3 regions of the Yersinia hibernica genome follow, and region 1 is predicted to be linked to each of the others. Evidence: predicted binding sites of a transcription regulator. Region 1 holds the regulator's gene; each other region holds the start of a gene.

Region 1 (3,285 bases):
CACTCCGTGGGAGTCGCTACCAGAGCCGACTGATGTGCTGTTCTATGAAGGGCTGCACGGCGGGGTTGTCACCGAGCATCATGATGTCGCAAAACATGTAGATTTACTGGTCGGCGTAGTCCCCATCGTTAACCTGGAGTGGATTCAAAAATTAGTCCGGGATACTGGCGAGCGCGGCCATTCTCGTGAGGCGGTGATGGATTCCGTGGTGCGCTCCATGGATGACTATATTAACTACATCACGCCACAATTTTCGCGGACTCACATTAACTTCCAGCGAGTACCGACCGTCGATACCTCCAACCCATTTGCCGCCAAAGCCATTCCGTCACTGGATGAAAGTTTTGTTGTCATTCACTTTAGAGGTCTGAATCAAATCGATTTTCCCTACTTACTGGCGATGTTACAGGGATCGTTTATTTCCAATATCAATACTTTGGTGGTCCCAGGCGGGAAGATGGGGCTGGCAATGGAGTTGATTATGGCGCCATTGGTGCAGCAATTACTGGAAGGCAAAAAGATTATTTAATCGCCTGCGTACTTGAAGTAGCGGCCAACATCTCCGCTGCTTCAAGTCCGTCGAGTTTATTTAGGCGATTTCGCGGATCTCAAAACTGTGGGTAATGGTCGCCGCTTTGCCCAGCATCAGAGACACCGAGCAATACTTTTCAGCTGACAGCTCCACCGCGCGCTCAACAATTTTATCGGTTAAGCCCTTGCCGCTCACAATAAAATGCAGGTTAATTTGTGTAAACAGGCGCGGTGCCTCTTCCCGGCGCTGCGAGGTTAACGTCACTTCGCAATCGCGCACATCATTACGGCCTTTTTGCAAAATAGAGACAACGTCAATTGCGCTACAGCCGCCCGCCGACATTAACAGCATTTCCATCGGGCTCGGTGCTTTGTCTCCCGCATTTCCGTCCATCAAAACTTGATGCCCTGAAGCGGATTCCCCCAAAAATGTCAGCCCCTCAACCCACTTTACACGTGCCTGCATAACTCTTGCTCCCGGTTAAATTTTCTGATTCAGACTACCCTTTCATTTACAAACTGGCAATGTAACCCGATGTTCATCATGCTGAAGCGATACAACACAAGACACTGGCCTCATCCTGTGCTACAAACAGAATCGAAAGTGTTGTTTCTAGAATTAAATAGGGTAGCTTCTCAATACTCAGTGAAGGGTTTCTATCCGGTACGTATCTTGGCTATACCTTTCGGCAGTTGAGCAAATTAATATGCTAAGAGAAAGTGTATTTTATAAGCACGCCGCGCAGGGAACTCTGAACCCTGTTAAGTCTGGCTGCGATAACAACAGAGGATAACAGCGAATGGTTCTCGGCAAGCCACAAACAGACCCGACTCTCGAATGGTTCCTGTCTCATTGCCATATCCACAAATATCCATCGAAGAGTACGCTAATTCACCAAGGTGAAAAGGCCGAAACGCTTTACTACATCGTGAAAGGCTCCGTTGCGGTGCTTATCAAAGATGAAGAAGGTAAAGAGATGATTCTCTCCTATCTCAATCAGGGGGATTTCATCGGCGAGCTTGGATTATTTGAAGAAGGCCAAGAACGTAGTGCCTGGGTTAGAGCAAAAACCGCCTGTGAAGTGGCTGAAATTTCTTACAAAAAATTCCGTCAGTTGATTCAGGTTAACCCAGACATCTTGATGCGCCTGTCTTCACAGATGGCGAACCGCTTGCAGATTACATCGGAGAAAGTGGGTAACCTCGCCTTCTTGGATGTCACTGGGCGCATTGCACAAACGCTGCTTAACCTGGCAAAACAACCTGATGCCATGACCCACCCAGATGGGATGCAGATAAAGATTACCCGCCAGGAAATTGGTCAAATAGTTGGCTGCTCCCGCGAAACTGTGGGGCGGATACTAAAAATGCTGGAAGATCAAAATCTGATCTCCGCGCACGGTAAAACGATTGTCGTTTACGGCACGCGTTAATTCCCCCATAAACCGGTGTCGTTACCTCGGCACCGGTTTTTTATTTGTGTGATCAATAAACTTCTGGGGCCTATATGAATTGGCAACGGCTTATTTATCATCCTGAAGTTAACTATGCACTTCGCCAAACATTAGTCCTCTGCATACCTGCGGCGTTGGGATTCGCCATGGGCGAGTTACGGCTGGGGTTGATGTTCTCCCTGATACCAGCGTGTTGTAACATTGCGGCGCTAGATACCCCCCATCAACATTTCTTCCGACGACTGATTGTCGGCGGGGCTCTCTTTACATTCAGTAGCTACCTCACTCAGCAACTGCTGCTGTGGGAAGTTCCATTACCCGCAGTGATGCTTGGCTTGGCATTAATATTGGGTGTGAGTGGAGCTATCAGTCAGCTCAATGGTCGACTGCTTCCCGCCGCCCTTATCGCCGCTATTTTCAGCCTCAGCATGGTGGGCCGCGCACCTATCTGGCAAGCCCCCTTGATGTGTGCCGTGGGGACTCTCTGGTACGGCGTATTTACCTGGCTGTGGTTTCGCTTATGCAGGGACCAGCCCATCCGTGAGCCATTGAGCCAGCTTTATCATCTGTTGGCTGATTATTGCGACGCGGCATATCGTTTATTTGGCCAGCAGCAAGAAGCAGAAAAGACGATACCGCAGCTGTTAGATAGACAGCAAGGTATTATGGATAAAATTAATCAACTTTATCAACAATTTAACTTGCTCCCTAATACCACAAAAAAAGAACGAAAACGGCTACTGACACTCTTTCAAATGGCACTCGATTTGCAAGAACACATCACTGCGGCGATGAATCAGTCAGAAAAAACGCAAGAACTGGTTGAACAGACACCAATAGAAAAGGTTCTTGAGCGCAATATACAGATTATCTCAACACAAATGCGCACCATCGCCGATGATATTCTCTACCACCACCGGGCGAAAACCCATGTTAGCGCGGGTGATGCACTGGTCGAACTGGAAGAAATTGCCCAGCAATATCCTAATAATCCGGTGGCACAATTCTGCTATTACCATATCAGTCATATTACCCAAATCCTGAGTGACCAGCGCCCGCAATATGACCGCGATTTGATGTCCAGCCAGGTACCCCAGCCGCTCTGGCCAGCTATTGTCAGTTACTTATCTTTTAAATCCAGTGTATTACGTGATGCAGGTCGGATGGGTGTCACCTTGGCCACAGGCAGTTATATCGGCAACCTTATTCACCTGCCTAAACCTTATTGGATTTTACTCACCATCATGCTGGTGACGCAAAACGGCTATAACGCCACAAAAATACGTATTCATCACCGCGC
Region 2 (3,285 bases), 2.2 Mb from region 1:
CTGGTTCAACGGCTATTCGGCGCTATCTGTCGATAGTAGAAATAGCTAAGTTTTTTGTCTAATATATTAATCATTCACAATAAGACGTTAAAAGTATCAATGGGGCGAGATGAGTATTGAACTCAGACATTTACGTTATTTTATTGCGGTCGCCGAAGAGTTGCATTTTGGCCGCGCCGCCGAGCGTTTGCGCATTTCTCAACCCCCGCTGAGCCAACAAATTCAAATTTTGGAGGAGCAAATTGGCGCTCGGCTGTTGACTCGCAATAACCGCAATGTCAGCCTTACACAAGCAGGGGCACTGTTTTTAAAAGAGGCTTACCAAATTCTGGCACAAGTGAATTCGGCGGCGGAGAAAGCCGCGCGCTTGCATCGTGGCGAATCTGGCGAGTTAACCATTGGCTTTACTTCGTCGGCTCCGTTTATCAGTACCGTGTCTAAAAATTTGCGCATATTTCGCCAGCGCCATCCACAAGTTCATATTAAAATGCAGGAGGTTAACACCAAACAGCAAATTGAGCCGTTGCTGGATGGGCGGCTTGATCTGGGGGTGATGCGCAACACCCGTTTGCCCGATGCACTACAATACCGCGTGCTACTGCGTGAGCCATTAGTGGCGGTCGTCCACCAAGAAAGCCCGTTAGCCGCCTTGCCCACCGGCAGTATCAAATTTAGCGCGTTAGCCGAGCAACCTTTTGTGTTCTTTGCCCGCGAGGTGGGCACGGCACTTTATGACGAAATCCTCACGCTGTTAGCGCGGGCCGGAATTACCCCCTACATCACGCAAGAAGTGGGCGAGGCGATGACCATTGTGGGTTTGGTCTCCTCCGGTTTAGGCGTTTCTATCCTGCCGGCGTCTTTTACTCGGGTCAAAGTGGACGGGGTGAAATATTTACCCCTCGCAGAGGCCAGCGCGACCACCGAGGTGTGGTTGGTGAATCATAAACATCGCCCAGTGACCGCCCCGGCGCAAGCATTGATTGACCTGATGGTTGCGGATACGCCACCGGAAACCGCCTGATGCGGCATTGACCGCGCGGAGTCCATCAATACGATGGACAGGCTTTATCCAAGCTTCGTATAAATAACCCGCAGCAAGGCGCAGGACATCGGCGATTATGTGCGTTAAATCACATAACTAATCAAATAGTTGACGCCATATACTAAAAGCCGCAACATAGCCGATAATCTTTATTTAGAAGCGCGAAAAATACTCGGTGACAGAGAAGGAGCCGGTTTGGTGATAACGGATGGGCAGCCTGGGCATATTGATCAAATCAAGCAGACCAATGCAGGGGCCGTTTATCGGCTGATTGATTTGTTCGGCCCGATATCGCGTATTGAACTGTCTAAGAGGGCGCAACTGGCCCCCGCCAGCATCACCAAGATTGTGCGGGAATTGGTCGAAGCGCATCTGGTCAAAGAAACCGAATATCAAGATGTGGGTAGCCGTGGGCGGCCAGCCATTGGTTTGGTGCTTGATACCGAAGCTTGGCACTATGTCTCCGGACGCATCAGCCGGGGGGCCATTACCCTTGCGCTACGCGACCTCAGCAGTAAACTGGTGGTTGAAGATAACATCCCACTGCCTGATAGCCATCCGCAGCCGTTGCTCCAGCGCATTCTGAGCGAAGTTGACCAGTTTTTTATCCGTCATCAGCAAAAACTGGAACGACTGACCGCTATCGCCATTACCATGCCAGGCATCATCGATGCGCCCGCCGGTATCGTGCATAAAATGCCATTTTATGATGTTGATGAGATGCAACTTGGCCCGGCGCTCGAGCAACGCACCGGATTGCCGGTCTATTTGCAACACGACATTTGTGCCTGGACGATGGCTGAGGCCTTATATGGCGCGTCGCGCGGTTGCCAGAATGTGATTCAAGTGGTGATTGACCATAACGTCGGGGCCGGGGTGATTAGTGCCGGCCGGGTATTGCATGCCGGCAGCCGCAGTGTGGTTGAGATTGGCCACACTCAAGTTGATCCCTATGGCAAACGCTGTTATTGCGGCAATCATGGCTGCCTGGAAACGGTGGCCAGTATTGAAAATATGCTGGAAATTGCCCAGCAAAGATTAAATGGCTCCATGAGTTCGTTATTACACGGCTCACCACTGAATGTTGAGTCATTATGTGATGCGGCATTGGCTGGTGACCAACTAGCCAAAGATATTATCTTGGGCGTTGGTCACAGTGTCGGCCGTATTATTGCCATCATGGTCAATTTATTTAATCCGGAAAAGATTTTGGTCGGCTCTCCCTTAAATAAAGCCGCGGCTATTCTGCATCCCGCCATTGCCTCTTGTATTCGTCAGCAAGCACTACCGGCTTACAGTGAACATATTCTGGTGGAGCCAACGGCATTTTTTAATCAGGGCACCATGCCCGGTGCGGCGCTGGTAAAAGAGGCATTATATAATGGCTCTTTATTGGTGAAATTATTGCAAGGCTAGGGCAATACTAATCATAAAGCGTTAATTAATAATGGGTATATGGGATCTATTCCCCCTATTATTGCGCACTATTTGTTAAAAACCGCGCTCAGTTCAGCAAAACATTGCGCTAACGCAAGCTGTTTGCTGTCGGCATCGCCTAGACTTTTATCCATGTTACCCATTTCGCTAATATTAGGCGGAAAGACGTGAGTCGAAGTGGCCAGATTGCGGAGTATTGTTATGTTAACGCGTGTTTTTGTGACGGGTACCGACACAGCTGTTGGTAAAACCGTGGTGTCACGGGCCTTACTTCAGGCCTTAAGCCAAAATGGCAGAACCGCTGTAGGCTATAAGCCGGTGGCGACAGAGAGTCAAGAAACGCCGAATGGACTGCGTAACCAGGATGCCCTGATTTTACAAGATTCATCCTCAATTGAGCTTGATTATCAAGAGGTTAACCCATACCCACTGGTCGGGGATGTTATCCATGCTTGCTCGGATACCCTGATTAATTACAATAAAATGACCGAAGGATTGCAGCGCTTATCCGCTAAAGCCGATACCGTGGTAGTCGAAGGCTGCGGGGGCTGGAAAGTCATGATGAATGACCAGCGTTTTTATTCTGATTGGGTGATACAAGAACAATTGCCGGTAATTTTAGTCGTCGGAATTAAATTAGGCTGTATTAATCATGCCTTATTAACCGCGCAAGCAATTATCAACGATGGGTTACCTTTATTAGGTTGGGTGGCGAATAGGATTAATCCGGGGCTGGCACATTATGCGGAAACCATTGCCATGCTGCGCGAACGGTTACCGGCCCCCCAATTAGGGCAATTGCCTTA
Region 3 (3,285 bases), 1.9 Mb from region 1:
CCCGCGCGCGCGACGATAGATATCGGAGAAATGCTCGCAAGCCTCGCCGACGGTCGGGGTATAAATAATCGGCATCATCTCACTGAGATGGGCTTCTAGCAGGCGGTAAAACAGAGTCTCATTGGTATCTTGAATATTACGCAGATAAATATGTTTATCATCATCGTTTTTGAAATCTTGATACTGGCGGTAAGCTCGCTCAGCCTGCTCTTCAATGGTTTCAACCGCTTCCGGTAATAAACCGTGTAAATTGAAGTGGCTGCGCTCATCATTGCTGAAAGCGCTGCCTTTATTCAATAAAGGGAATTCCAATAATATGGGGCCAGCGTAAGGGATGTACAGGGGGCGTTTACTTTCGTATTCCAGTTCCATGAGTTTTACTCTTAAACGTTATTATACCTTTCATCCTTGAAGTCGCAGGGGATCTCGCTGTGCTCACTCACCTGAATGACTTACTGGAATAAGCTCATCTGAGTGTGTTCGCTGGCTGGCAACCTGTAACTCCACTGACTTTGGGTCTAGACAGTAATGGTTGCGTTGATCCTAAAAGATAAGAGAAATATGTACAGCTTTTGTTAGTTAAATATGTCAATTATCGGCAAAAGTGCGAATTAAGTTGCAAATTTTGCCGCTCAGTTAGCCCTGCATTGAGCCGCTGACGCGATTGATTGGATGATGAATTCCTGAACAAGGGAAATGGCCGTTTTCACCGCACCAGCCATCTCACTGTGGCTTAGTAGGCTATGTAAGCAAATCAGTGAGCGCGCAGATAAAAGCAATCATCGGGGTTAGTCAGATAACCCCGGTTTGGTGCTATCTGATTAAAATGTCACGCGTTTTACATCAGTGCAGCCAAGGGCTGCCAGTGTGGCTTGAGTGGCATCCCACTGCGTTAAGATTGGGCGGCTGGCTTCAACCAGCACGGCACGGCGGATGGCGCTACAGTCGGTGCCGGAAAGGTTGGTCAGAATCAATGCCGCTTGCAGGGGGGGCAAGCTTGGGTTAAACGCCGCATTTTCCGCATAACGGCCAGCATAAATGTTGCCATCGCTGGTTTCTAGCGCCACACCGCTGTGGGCAAGGCTATAAGGCGCATGGCTGTGATTGGCGCCGTCAAGTGCCGCCTGAGTCAGGGCGTCAGTCTCTGTGACTTGATAACCGTGATCTACAGGGTCCATCAGCAAGGTAGTGATAGCCAAATCTTTTGGGCCGAAAGAGTCTGGTAAATATTGTCCCAATGTTGAAGCAGGGCGGCCCGGTAGATGGATATGCAGGCCTGTTCCGCTGTTCAGTTCATTCATAAATTGGCGGCAATGGCCACACGGGGTGTAATTGACAGTAATAGAGACCAAACTGGCCTCGCCCCGTAACCAAGCATGAGTGACCGCGCACTGTTCGGCATGAATGGTTTGTTGCAATGGCGCGCCGCTGAACTCCATATTGGCACCAAAGTAGAGATTACCGCTGATACCGCGAGCAATGGCCCCCACCTTAAAATGGGAGATAGGTGTTAATGCACAAGCGGCGGCGAGCGGTAGTAATGCAAATGCCAGCTCATCGTCATCCAACCCACTGATACCTTTCACCGTTTTCACTTGCTCAGCTGTTAGCATGGCAGGGAAATCGTTTGCGCTCAAGATGGGTTCAAGTGCAGATTGCAGTGACGTGGGCAACTTAGCCCAAGCTTCATGAAAACGTGCTTGCATAGAGTTTTCTCCAATAGTTACGGCAAACTATTCTAGGCAGCTTGGTGCTTCCCTGGTGTGATATGGATCCCGTTGTATGTGAAATTCATGCAAGTAAAATCTTAAATGGGAGATGTATCTCAAATTTATGCCGCAATATTACTGATATTAGCCAAACAAGTGTAGCAGCACCGGAAACAGGAATGGCGCCAAGAGTGAGGTAATAATCCCACAGATGACCAATGCCAGCGAACTGAAAGCGCCTTCTTGAAAATCCATCTCGGCACAACGGGCAGTCCCGAGGGCGTGTGAAGCCGTGCCCATGGCCAAACCGCGTGAAGCTTTAGTGGTGATTTTTAATAGATTCAACAAGCTGTGACCAAATACCGCCCCTAAAATCCCCACAAAAATCACACATACCGCGCTGATGGCGGGCAACCCATGAATGGATTCGGCCACGGCCATGGCGATCGGCGTAGTGACGGACTTGGGCAAGACTGAAGCGGCAATTTCGGGCGTTGCTCCCATCCATAAGGCCACTGCGGTGCCGCTGACCATGGCGGTAATACTGCCAATAAAACAGATGCTAATGATTGATTTCCAGCGAGCTCGAATTTGGTGTAATTGCTCATACAGTGGGAAGGCCAGTGCCACTACGGCAGGTTGCAGCAGGTCGTTGAGAATTTTACTACCGGCAAAATAGTGGGCATAAGGCATATGGGTCACTAGCAACAATGGAATAATAACAACCATTGATATTAGTAATGGGTTTAGCAGCGGCATTTTCAGCCAGCGCGCCAAGCGGCGTGCGCTGAAGAAGACAATAAGTGTCAGTGGCAGTGACCACCATAAATTATTGATCATTTGTCCTCCTCGGTGTGGGTCGGAGAACCTATCACTTTGCGCTCACGGTGGACGTAATGTGAGCTGTAAGCCACCACCAACATCACTATTAGCGTGCTGACAAAACAGGAAACCACAATCGGGCCGAATTGCTTGGTCAGTTGGTCATAATATTGCATAACACCGACACCGATAGGCACGAACAGCAGTGCCATATAGCGGATGAGCAGGTGGCAGCCGGGTTTTACCCAGGTTGAGGGTAAAATTTGCGAGGCAAGCAGGGCAAACAAAATCAGCATGCCGATAATACTGCCAGGAATAGTGATGGGCAGCAGCAAGGCCACCGCCTTACCCGCCCATAAACACAGATAGATAATGGCGAAAGCTCGCAGATACTGCCAGCAAAGTGAAGTCACATTGCGCATAAACGGAGTCCTGAGTGACAGAATGTATTCATCATACAATTAACTTTGGCACTGTGCTAGTCATCACACTATGAATAAATAATTTCCCTGTCACTTTCAAATTGTCGCGGTGTTAGCTGATTGTTCTGCCTGTGTTTTTGCCAGCCGGTAACCGCGATAGAAAAATGCCAGCCCTAAAATTGCCGCGATTATTAGCATATAGAACATCATTTGTGGTGCGGTATAGGCTAGCAAGAAACCACACAGCACCGGGTTGGCAGCGCCGCCTAATTGGCCAAGATTCTGAACTCCATAATAGCTGCCTTTAAGATTTGCCGGAGCAATAAAATCGA

What was found. Region 1 encodes CRP, which controls carbon source genes, mostly activating them, when cyclic AMP is high. Its sites were predicted from a motif close to ATGTGANNNNNNTCACAT; they were not measured.
Positions count from the first base shown of each region.
Region 2: a site for CRP is predicted at 1,119-1,136, ahead of mlc (sugar metabolism global transcriptional regulator Mlc). Genes of this name have one in related genera too.
Region 3: a site for CRP is predicted at 1,762-1,779, ahead of cdd (cytidine deaminase). Genes of this name have one in related genera too.

Region 1 covers NZ_CP032487.1:4,406,108-4,409,392, forward strand. The annotation lists gene D5F51_RS20770 (phosphoribulokinase) at 1-529, shown strand, start outside; gene D5F51_RS20775 (OsmC family protein) at 590-997, opposite strand; gene crp (cAMP-activated global transcriptional regulator CRP) at 1,332-1,964, shown strand; gene D5F51_RS20785 (YccS/YhfK family putative transporter) at 2,039-3,285, shown strand, end outside.
Region 2 covers NZ_CP032487.1:1,856,417-1,859,701, reverse strand. The annotation lists gene D5F51_RS08760 (LysR family transcriptional regulator) at 110-1,021, shown strand; gene mlc (sugar metabolism global transcriptional regulator Mlc) at 1,241-2,458, shown strand; gene bioD (dethiobiotin synthase) at 2,681-3,285, shown strand, end outside.
Region 3 covers NZ_CP032487.1:2,497,650-2,500,934, reverse strand. The annotation lists gene D5F51_RS11835 (NAD-dependent malic enzyme) at 1-372, opposite strand, end outside; gene cdd (cytidine deaminase) at 822-1,706, opposite strand; gene D5F51_RS11825 (CidB/LrgB family autolysis modulator) at 1,854-2,549, opposite strand; gene D5F51_RS11820 (CidA/LrgA family protein) at 2,546-2,953, opposite strand; gene D5F51_RS11815 (MFS transporter) at 3,050-3,285, opposite strand, start outside.